3 regions of the Bacillus sp. HSf4 genome follow, and region 2 is predicted to be linked to each of the others. Evidence: riboswitches for the same ligand, from Rfam matches in the RefSeq annotation. Region 2 holds a riboswitch; each other region holds the start of a gene.
The links. A riboswitch is a leader RNA that binds a small molecule or an ion and turns the genes downstream of it on or off. The one in region 2 is predicted to bind S-adenosylmethionine.

Region 1: another riboswitch for S-adenosylmethionine. It lies ahead of P3X63_RS08910 (YezD family protein); the one in region 2 lies ahead of P3X63_RS06480 (bifunctional homocysteine S-methyltransferase/methylenetetrahydrofolate reductase).
Region 3: another riboswitch for S-adenosylmethionine. It lies ahead of P3X63_RS21660 (5-methyltetrahydropteroyltriglutamate--homocysteine S-methyltransferase); the one in region 2 lies ahead of P3X63_RS06480 (bifunctional homocysteine S-methyltransferase/methylenetetrahydrofolate reductase).

The regions. Positions count from the first base shown of each region.
Region 1 covers NZ_CP120679.1:1,743,113-1,746,386, forward strand. The annotation lists gene pyrF (orotidine-5'-phosphate decarboxylase) at 1-318, shown strand, start outside; gene pyrE (orotate phosphoribosyltransferase) at 315-947, shown strand; SAM riboswitch class I at 1,107-1,212, shown strand; gene P3X63_RS08910 (YezD family protein) at 1,320-1,433, shown strand; gene P3X63_RS08915 (phosphoadenylyl-sulfate reductase) at 1,519-2,220, shown strand; gene P3X63_RS08920 (sulfate permease) at 2,232-3,274, shown strand, end outside.
Region 2 covers NZ_CP120679.1:1,278,396-1,281,669, reverse strand. The annotation lists gene P3X63_RS06490 (CvfB family protein) at 1-771, opposite strand, end outside; gene P3X63_RS06485 (YajQ family cyclic di-GMP-binding protein) at 929-1,420, shown strand; SAM riboswitch class I at 1,499-1,610, shown strand; gene P3X63_RS06480 (bifunctional homocysteine S-methyltransferase/methylenetetrahydrofolate reductase) at 1,685-3,274, shown strand, end outside.
Region 3 covers NZ_CP120679.1:4,198,912-4,202,185, forward strand. The annotation lists gene P3X63_RS21655 (BglG family transcription antiterminator) at 1-609, opposite strand, end outside; SAM riboswitch class I at 1,190-1,299, shown strand; gene P3X63_RS21660 (5-methyltetrahydropteroyltriglutamate--homocysteine S-methyltransferase) at 1,344-2,504, shown strand; gene P3X63_RS21665 (glycosyltransferase family 39 protein) at 2,645-3,274, shown strand, end outside.

The DNA.
Region 1 (3,274 bases), 460 kb from region 2:
TTGATCGAAGCGCCGCTTGAGGAGGCTGTGCTTCACTACAGCAGATTGGCTGCACAAAGCGGGCTCGACGGGGTCGTCTGCTCCGTACATGAAGCTGAGCGCATTTATCAGGCTGCAGCTCCTGATTTTCTGACCGTCACACCGGGAATCCGCCTGGCAGATGACAATACCAATGACCAAGTCAGAGTAGCGACGCCGGAATACGCAAGGGAAAAAGGCGTTTCGGCGATCGTTGTCGGCCGGTCGATCACAAAGGCGCCGGATCCGGTCGCAGCCTATCAGAAAATAGCGTTTCAATGGGAGGGAATCAAGGCATGAAAACAGAGATAGCCAACCATCTATTAAAAATCAAAGCGGTTTTCCTGAGGCCGAATGAGCCGTTCACATGGGCAAGCGGCATCCTGTCGCCGATCTATTGCGACAACCGATTGACACTTTCATACCCCGAAGTGCGCGACACCATCGCTTCCGGCCTTGCCGAATTGATACAAGACAAATTTCCCGAAGCGGAAATGATCGCCGGAACGGCGACAGCGGGTATTCCGCATGCTGCGCTGGCCGCTGACAGGCTGCAGCTGCCGATGTGCTATGTCAGAAGCAAGCCGAAGGCGCACGGAAAAGGAAATCAAATCGAAGGGGCCGTAAGTAATGGCCAAAAAGTCGTTGTGATCGAAGATTTGATTTCAACAGGAGGAAGTGTGCTTGAAGCCGCCGCCGCGCTGAAAGAAGCCGGATGTGAGGTGCTCGGCGTCGCCGCGATCTTCACATACGGCCTCGACAAAGCCGCCGCCGCTTTTGGTGAGGCAGGTATCGCCTATTATACACTCACCGATTATGACACCTTGACGGAAGCTGCGCTTGCCGAAGGTATGATCAAAGAAGCGGATGCCGTCAAGCTGAAAGAATGGAAAGTCAATCCTGAATCAACATCCTGGATGGAAATGTGACCGATGCCGTGTCCCCTGAAATGGGGAACGGTTTTTTTGTTTCTTTTTTCAGATTCAGAAATAGGAAAAACGTATCATTTTTTATTTTTATTAATCCTATCAAAAAAGTCGGGTTGACTTTTATTCGAATTGTGCTAAAATTTTAAAATAACAAAAGCAAACTTATCAAGAGCGGTGGAGGGACTGGTCCGATGAAACCCGGCAACCTGCGTGCAGACGTAAGGTGCTACTTCCAGCAAAATGCCCTCATTTTGAGAGATAAGGAATATGAGAAGTTCCTCATCTTTCTTTCAAATTTGGAAGAAAGATTTTAATTTTTACGGGGCAGAGGAGGAGCTAGGAGTGAAAACAGATGAGCAGCTCGAAAAAGCGATCATCAAAATGAAAGACATGCTGAAGGACATGAATTACGGATCGATCACATTCGTTGTTCAAGACGGCAAGGTCATTCAAATTGAAAAAAATGAAAAAATAAGATTGAAATAGCTGACTAGACAAACTAGAGGCGGTTTTCACAGTTTTTTTCTGCTGGAAGCCGTTTTTTTGTTGGCGAAAAAAGGGGGAACCGACAATTTTTACTTACAGTACATGGGAAGAACCGACCATCTCTTTTCAAGAAGATGATTCATATAAAGGAGCACTGTCCGTCCTGAAATGGGCGTACGGCCATTACGGAGATCAGCTCGTATATGCATGCAGCTTCGGAATTGAGGGAATTGTCCTGATCGATTTGATTTACAAGGTGAAAAAAGACGCTGTCATCGTCTTCCTTGATACAGGCCTTCATTTTAAAGAAACGTATGAAACGATAGACGCTGTCAAAGAACGATATCCCGGCCTCCAGATTGTGATGAAAAAACCGGAGCTTACCGTCGCACAGCAAGCTGAACAATACGGGGATGAACTTTGGAAGACCGCCCCGAATTCCTGCTGTGAAATGCGGAAGATCATTCCTCTCCGCGAGGTGCTTTCCGGCTATCCGGCATGGCTGTCTGGCCTTCGCCGCGAACAATCCGAAGGACGCAGAAAGACGAACTTCTTAAACAAAGACGAGAAATTCAAGTCCATCAAAGTATGTCCGCTCATCCATTGGACGTGGAAGGATATTTGGAGATATGTCACAAAACACGATCTGCCGTATAATCCGCTTCACGACCAAGGCTATCCGAGCATAGGCTGTGCGCCGTGCACCTCTCCTGCCTTTACGATGGACGATCTCCGCTCCGGACGATGGAACGGCTTAAACAAAACCGAATGCGGACTGCACGAGTAAGGAGATGAGTTATGGAACTTGCCGCCATTTTATTTAGCATGTTTTTTGCGATGAACATTGGAGCAAGCGGGGCCGCCGCTTCAATGGGCATCGCCTACGGATCGGAAGCGGTCAAAAAGAAGCTTCACGCGCTTTTGATCTGTGCGGCCGGCGTTCTCTCAGGTGCCGTCATCGGCGGCGGAAACGTCGTGAAGACGATCAGCTCGGGTATTATTCCCGAACAGGTGATCACGCTGGAAATCGTCTGCATTATCATCGGATCAGCCGCTTTGTCGCTCTTTATCGCAAACGTTCTCGGCATTCCGCTTTCGACAAGTGAGGTGACAGTCGGATCTGTCGTCGGCGTCGGTGTCGCCTATCAAATTTTATATGTCAAATCTTTGCTTGTCATCGTCATGTTTTGGGTTATCGTTCCAATCGCCGCTTTTACTTTTACATTTGCCATGGCAAAGATCATGAAAAAAGCGATAAAGCGTCCCGCTTCAGGGAACAAAGCGAAAATTTTGGCGGTCCTTCTGCTCATCAGCGGATTTTTTGAGGCCTTCTCAGCGGGAATGAACAATGTCGCAAACGCTGTCGGCCCTCTGGTGGCGGCGCATGTTTTGACAGTTGGCGAAGGAACGCTGTACGGCGGGCTGTTCGTCGCACTGGGCGCCCTATTATTGGGCCGGCGCGTACTTGAAACAAACGGCAAAAAGATCACCAGATTCTCAAAAGGAGAGGGGATCCTTCTGTCAAGCACCGGAGCCGGGCTTGTGATGATCAGCTCAATTTTCGGTCTTCCGGTTCCGCTCGCGCAGGTGACATCATCTTCTATAATAGGAATGGGAATGGCAAAAAACGGCGGCAATGTTTTTCATAAACAGGTGGTCAAAACGATGCTGAAAGTATGGATCGTATCGCCGTTTCTTTCATTAAGTCTTTCCTATACGCTAGTCAGCCTTTTATTAAAGGGAGACTATTACGCTCTCATTGTCATCACGAGCGTTCTTCTGGCGTCAGTCGGAACGATCAGCCTGATGAGGGCGGTCAAAAAAGAACACAGCTCCGTCCA
Region 2 (3,274 bases):
CGCCGCCTTGCTCATGTTAAACCGCTCTTTGATATCTTCCGGGTCGCTTTTATCCCAAAAAGGCATCGCACCGTTTCTCGTCCTCATATAAGTGAGGATCTGTTCGGCGTCAACAGACATGGCGTCCTGCTTTCTCGGCAGGAGCGACAAATTGACCGTACCGTCTTCTTTTACTTTGATCACCCTTGCTGTCAGCCTCTCTCCAAGCCTCGGCTCTTCTTTTCTTTCAGATGAATGGATAAAGCCTCTTATGCCTTCATCGGAAATCAAAAAAGAGCCTGATGCGATCAAACGGTATACTGTTCCTGTCATCTCCTTGTTCATTAAATCGTCCGAAGCTTTGTGAAAAAGCTCGCTCATCTTGTCTTCCGGAGCAGGTTTGGCAAACATTCTGCCGTGGCTTGTGATCTTCAGCATGCAGTACAGCCTGTCCCCTTTTTGAGGCCAGACAGATTCATAAGGCGGAAGATGTTCGGTGGCGACAAGCGCATCCTTTGTGAGCCCGACATCGACGAACACCCCCATGTCGCTGACGGCATCCACGACTTCCACCCAATCGTAGTGATCAGCGCTGATGATCGGTTTTCTCATCGTAGCCGCCAAGCGCCCCTCATGATCGACATACACAAAAACGTCGACTTCTTCCAGATCTTCTATATCCGCGGTGACCTCGCTGTGATGGAGGAGAATCGATTCATCTCCGTCCGTCAAAAAGTACCCGTAGTCGGCTTTGTGATCTATTTGCAAAGTTAATTGCTGTCCCGGTCTCATATTGATTCTTCCTTTCTTCATGCACCTGTTCTATTGATGTATTCCTCCAATGTTCAAATTATTGCCAGATAACGGCCAGGCAAAACCGTACCATATTGGAAGTTTCACCTTATTCTACTATAATTGACTCATAAGTAAAATGGATGGAGGTTTTCACATGGCAAAAGAAAGCTCATTTGACATCGTCTCAAAGGTTGAACTCCCTGAAGTTCAAAACGCAATTCAAACCGCTCTGAAAGAAATCGGCACACGCTATGATTTCAAAGGTTCAAAAAGCAGCATTACGCTTGAAGGAGACGAGCTTGTCCTTGTCTCAGACGACGAGTTTAAAATGGACCAGCTGAAAGATGTCCTCGTCGGCAAGCTGATCAAGCGGAATGTCCCGACAAAGAACATCGAATACGCAAAGCTTGAGAACGCTTCAGGCGGAACCGTCAGACAGCGGGGCAAACTGGTTCAGGGGATCGATAAAGACAACGCAAAGAAAATCAACAATCTGATCAAAAAATCTGGGCTGAAAGTCAAATCCCAAATTCAGGATGATCAAATCCGGGTAACCGGAAAAAACAAAGACGATCTCCAGCAAATCATCGGCTTAGTCAAAGAAGCAGACCTTCCGATTGATGTTCAATTTATAAATTTTCGATAAATTCTCAATTTACTGTTGATTATTCCCCCGATTTTCGGTAAATTGAGTTAAAGTATTCATCACACAATTGAATAGCTGTTCTTATCAAGAGAGGCAGAGGGACTGGCCCGATGAAGCCTCAGCAACCGGTGAATGAATATTCATGACCAAGGTGCTAAATCCAGCAAGCAGTCTGCTTGGAAGATAAGAAGACCGACATTGTCGCTTAAAAGTCTTCTTATCAGAAGACTTTTTTATTTATCAACATGTTCAAGGGGGAAAACAATGGGTTTTTTGGATGATATAAAACACAACATTTTAATCGCCGACGGTGCCATGGGGACGCTCCTTTATTCTTACGGAATCGACCGCTGTTTTGAAGAATTGAATATATCAAAGCCCGATGAAGTTAAACGCGTCCATGAAGCATACGTCCAAGCAGGCGCCGACATTATTCAAACGAACACGTACGGTGCAAACTTCATCAAGCTGTCCAGATACGGCCTTGAAGACGAAACGAAGCAAATCAACGAAAAAGCCGTCCGCATCGCCCGTTCTGCCGCCGGTTCCGCGTATGTTTTCGGAACGCTCGGCGGAATCCGGACGTTTAATAAAAACACGTATTCACTCGATGACATTAAACGGAGCTTTCGCGAACAGCTTTACCTTCTATTAAATGAGGAGCCTGACGGGCTTCTTCTGGAAACCTATTATGATTTGGAAGAAGCGCGCGAAGTGTTGAAGATTGCCAGAAAGGAAACAGACCTGCCGATTGTTCTGAATGTCTCCATGCATGAGGAAGGTGTTCTTCAAGACGGAACACCGCTCAGCGACAGCTTAAAGCTTTTGGCTGATCTCGGAGCCGACGTGGTCGGCATCAACTGCCGCCTCGGTCCCCATCATATGATCAAAGCGCTCGAAGAAGTGCCGCTTTTGGAAAACGCCTACCTTTCCGTCTATCCAAACAGCAGCCTTCCATCCCTTGTTGAAGGTCGCCTCGTCTATGAAACTGATGACCAATATTTCAGAGACAGTGCGAAGGAATTTCGCAACCAGGGCGCACGAATCATCGGCGGATGCTGCGGTACGACGCCGCACCACATCAGAGCGATGGCTGAAGCGGTCAAAGACCTTCCGCCCGTCACCGAAAAACATGTCAAAATCAAAAAGCAAGCGCAAGCGGCCGTTCAACAAGAAAGAACAGAGCCCGCACTGGACGAACTGGCAAAAGAAAAACGATCGATCATCGTTGAACTGGACCCTCCTAAACAATTAAACTTTGAAAAGTTTCTCCGCGCAGCAGAGGAATTAAAGGCGGCGGGAATCGATGCCCTGACCTTGGCGGACAACTCGCTTGCGACTCCGCGGATCAGCAATGTCGCCTGCGGGGCGCTGTTAAAGCAGCGGCTCGATATGAGGTCACTTGTCCATATCACCTGCAGAGACCGCAACCTGATCGGCCTGCAGTCTCATTTAATGGGCCTTGACACCCTCGGGCTGTCCGATGTGCTGGCGATCACCGGCGATCCGTCGAAAATCGGCGACTTCCCGGGCGCCACCTCCGTCTATGACTTGACGTCATTTGATTTGATCGGCCTGATCAAGCAGTTCAATGAAGGTTTGTCCTATTCCGGGAAACCGCTCGGCAAAAAAACGAACTTTTCTGTCGCCGCCGCCTTCAATCCGAACGTCAGACACATTGATAAAGCGGTCAAACGGATCGAGAAGAAAATCGACTGCGGCGCCGACTATTTTATTTCCCAGCCGGTCTACTCGGAGGAACAGCTCATCAAGATTCATGAGGAGACAAAGCATCTTGAGACACCGATCTACATCGGCGTCATGCCTTTGACAAGCAGCAGGAACGCGGAGTTT
Region 3 (3,274 bases), 1.5 Mb from region 2:
TTCTTTTTCCGCTTTCATTAAGCGTTCTTTTAAAAGGAACAGCTCATTTTGATCGATCAGCCCTTTCCGCTCCAATAAGGCGGCGCCGGCATCGCGAGTCAGCAGTTTTTTCGTCTCAATGACCAGCTTTTTGCGAATGCGATACTCAGAGCCGATCAACTGATAACCGTCTTTTCTCGAATATTGCAAATCCAGCGATTCGTTTCGCAAAGATTCCTTGACGGCCTTCATATCATGGAGCATCGTATTTTTGCTGACCGCTGCAAAGTCAGCCAGCTCTTTTAAAGAATCACGGGCCGGATTTGTGGAGAGTTTAATGACGATCAGGCCCGTTCTCAGTTCCGGCGGAATGTAGTCCAGTTCAACAAATGTTGCCTTTTTCAGCATGATATAAAGGTATTCCCGCGTTTTGTCAGAGATCAAAATGCGGCCGTCTTCTCGGGTAATTTGAATCAAATCCAGCTTCTGCTTGCCAATGTAGTCATTCAGCTGTCTAATATGGCTGCAAATTGCACTTTTATTTTGGCTGATCTCTTTTTCGATCCAATCGACCGTAGAAGAACGATTCATCACTAAATGCTGAACAACGTCTTTTAATTTATTTTTCATCTAATCCCCCCTTCTATCCCGAGACCTTAGTTCTATTATATTTTTAAAGCGACCGGAAATATGGTAGTTGAACACAATTTAGAAAACGCTTTCAAATATCGATTGTGATCATCTTTTTCTGTTTCCGGGATATGATAAATATCTGAAGAAATACCGCCTGAAGGCAGTTTGTCGAAAACCCATTGATCCGGTGTTTTTCCCACAATCTATAAATCAAAGATGTTTAAAATGGACCATTTGATTCATACGTATTTTGCAAACCTGGAATTGAAAGATAACACACTTCAATATGAAGCCTTTGATGCATCACCTTGTTGAACGTTCTCACAACTGCTTTTCAGAAAAAATCACACCTTGAGTCGATTTAATATCATTCAAGGCCATAGACATTTATACGATGCTGTCCAATCCGAAGACATCAAGCAAACCTCGAATGGAACGAATGGCTGCAGAGGAAAATGAAAAATATCAAACGGTATGGAAAAATACCTAAACAGAGAGATTTTTGCCAAATACCATTGACATTTTCATAAAAAGTATTAATATTAAAATTATTATAAAAATCGCATAAAAAAGGTTTTCCTTATCAAGAGTGGTGGAGGGACTGGCCCTGTGAAACCCGGCAACCGCTGTCTATGACAGAATGGTGCTAAATCCTTAAGAGCGTATTCGCGTTCTTGAAGATAAGGAGGAGATTGTCTATCAAGCTCTTCCTTATCAGGAAGAGCTTTTTTATGTTACCAAAACAGAAAGAGGGATCAATCATGACAAATCCAGCAGCTGAACTGTCACAAACGCCAAATCAAAAAAAGGGGCCGTACCGGGCTGATCAAGTGGGCAGCCTTTTGCGGTCAGAACCTGTGAAAAGAGCGCGCCTTCAAAAAGCGTCCGGTGAAATCACCACTGAACAATTGCGCGAAGTCGAGAACGAAGAGATCAAGCGCATCGTTGAAAAACAAAAAGAGATTGGGCTTCAAGCCGTGACAGACGGCGAATTCCGCCGCTCATGGTGGCACTTCGACTTTCTGGAGGGCCTTGACGGTGTAGAGGGTTATACAGCGGACAAGGGAATTCAATTTCACAATGTAGTAACAAAACCGCGCGGCATAAAAGTGACCGGCAAAGTCGATTTTACGAATCATCCAATGCTTGACGATTATCGTTTTCTTCATCGTATTGCCGGAGACCATACGGCGAAAATGACAATTCCGAGCCCGAATATGCTGTTTTTCAGAGGAAAGCTTGATGAAAGCCCGTACGCGGATCTGGATGAGTTCCATCATGATGTGGCCCAAGCTTACAAAAAAGCGATCGACGCGTTTTATGATGCAGGCTGCCGCTATCTGCAGCTTGACGACACAGCTTGGTCCGTATTTTTCTCTGAAAAGGGACACGAACAAATCAAAGCGTTCGGACGCCAGCCTGATGAACTGCGTGAATCCTTCGCCAAAACGATCAATGAAGCGCTTGACGGACGCCCTGATGATTTGACCGTCACCATGCATATTTGCCGCGGAAACTTCCGTTCGACATATGTGGCCTCAGGCGGCTACGACGCGGCCGCGGAAACGATTTTCGACGGACTGAACCTTGACGGACTCTTCCTGGAATTTGACGATGAACGCTCCGGCGGGTTTGAACCGCTTCGTTACGTCAAACGGAAAGATTTACAGATCGTCCTCGGCTTAATTACTTCTAAGTTTGGAGAGCTTGAAGACCCTGCAGCCGTCAAGCGCCGTATTGAAGAAGCTTCCCGCTATGTTGATCTGAGCCAGCTCTGCCTGAGTCCGCAGTGCGGCTTCGCTTCAACGGAAGAGGGAAACCTTTTAACGGAAGAACAGCAGTGGGAAAAACTGCGCCATGTAATTGACATTGCAGAAGATGTGTGGAAATAAAAACACGCGTTTGAGACATACCGTAATCGGTATGTCTCTTTTTTTTGCCCGCGTTTTTACAATTTAAAAATCCTTCTTGATTTGTTCATAGTTTGATCATATTTGGCTTCTATAATGCATGTAAGTGAGGTGACCGAATAATGGAAAAGAAAAGGAAAATTGATATCTTTCTTGTATTGATTCTCGCATTATCTGCATGTTTAAACCTTTACGGCATCTGGAATAACGACACAGACAACGCCTACTATACGGCGGCCGTTGAGAGTATGACCCAAAGCTTTCATAATTTCTTTTACGCATCTTTTGACCCGGCAGGCTTTGTAACGGTTGATAAACCGCCTGTCGCATTATGGATTCAAACACTGTTCGCTCTCGTATTCGGCGTGCACGGCTGGAGCGTCGTTCTGCCCGAAGCGATTGCTGAAGTGATCTCTGTATCACTCTTGTACTTTATTGTAAAACCGACCTTCGGAAAAACGGCGGCAAGAATAGCGGCTCTCGTGATGGCATGTACACCGATTGCCGTTGCCGTCAGCCATACAAACAACGTTGACAGCATTCTCGTCCTTTGTTTGATGATCGCAACATGGATGTTGTTTAAAGCCGTCCGCAAAGGAAAAATCGGATGGCTGCTCGGAGCCTTCTGTATGGTCGGCGTCGGCTTTAACGTCAAAATGCTGCAAGCTTATATGGTATTGCCTGCATTCATGCTATTTTACCTGATGGCAGCAAAGACGACGATTCGCAAAAAAATCGTTTCCCTTATCACA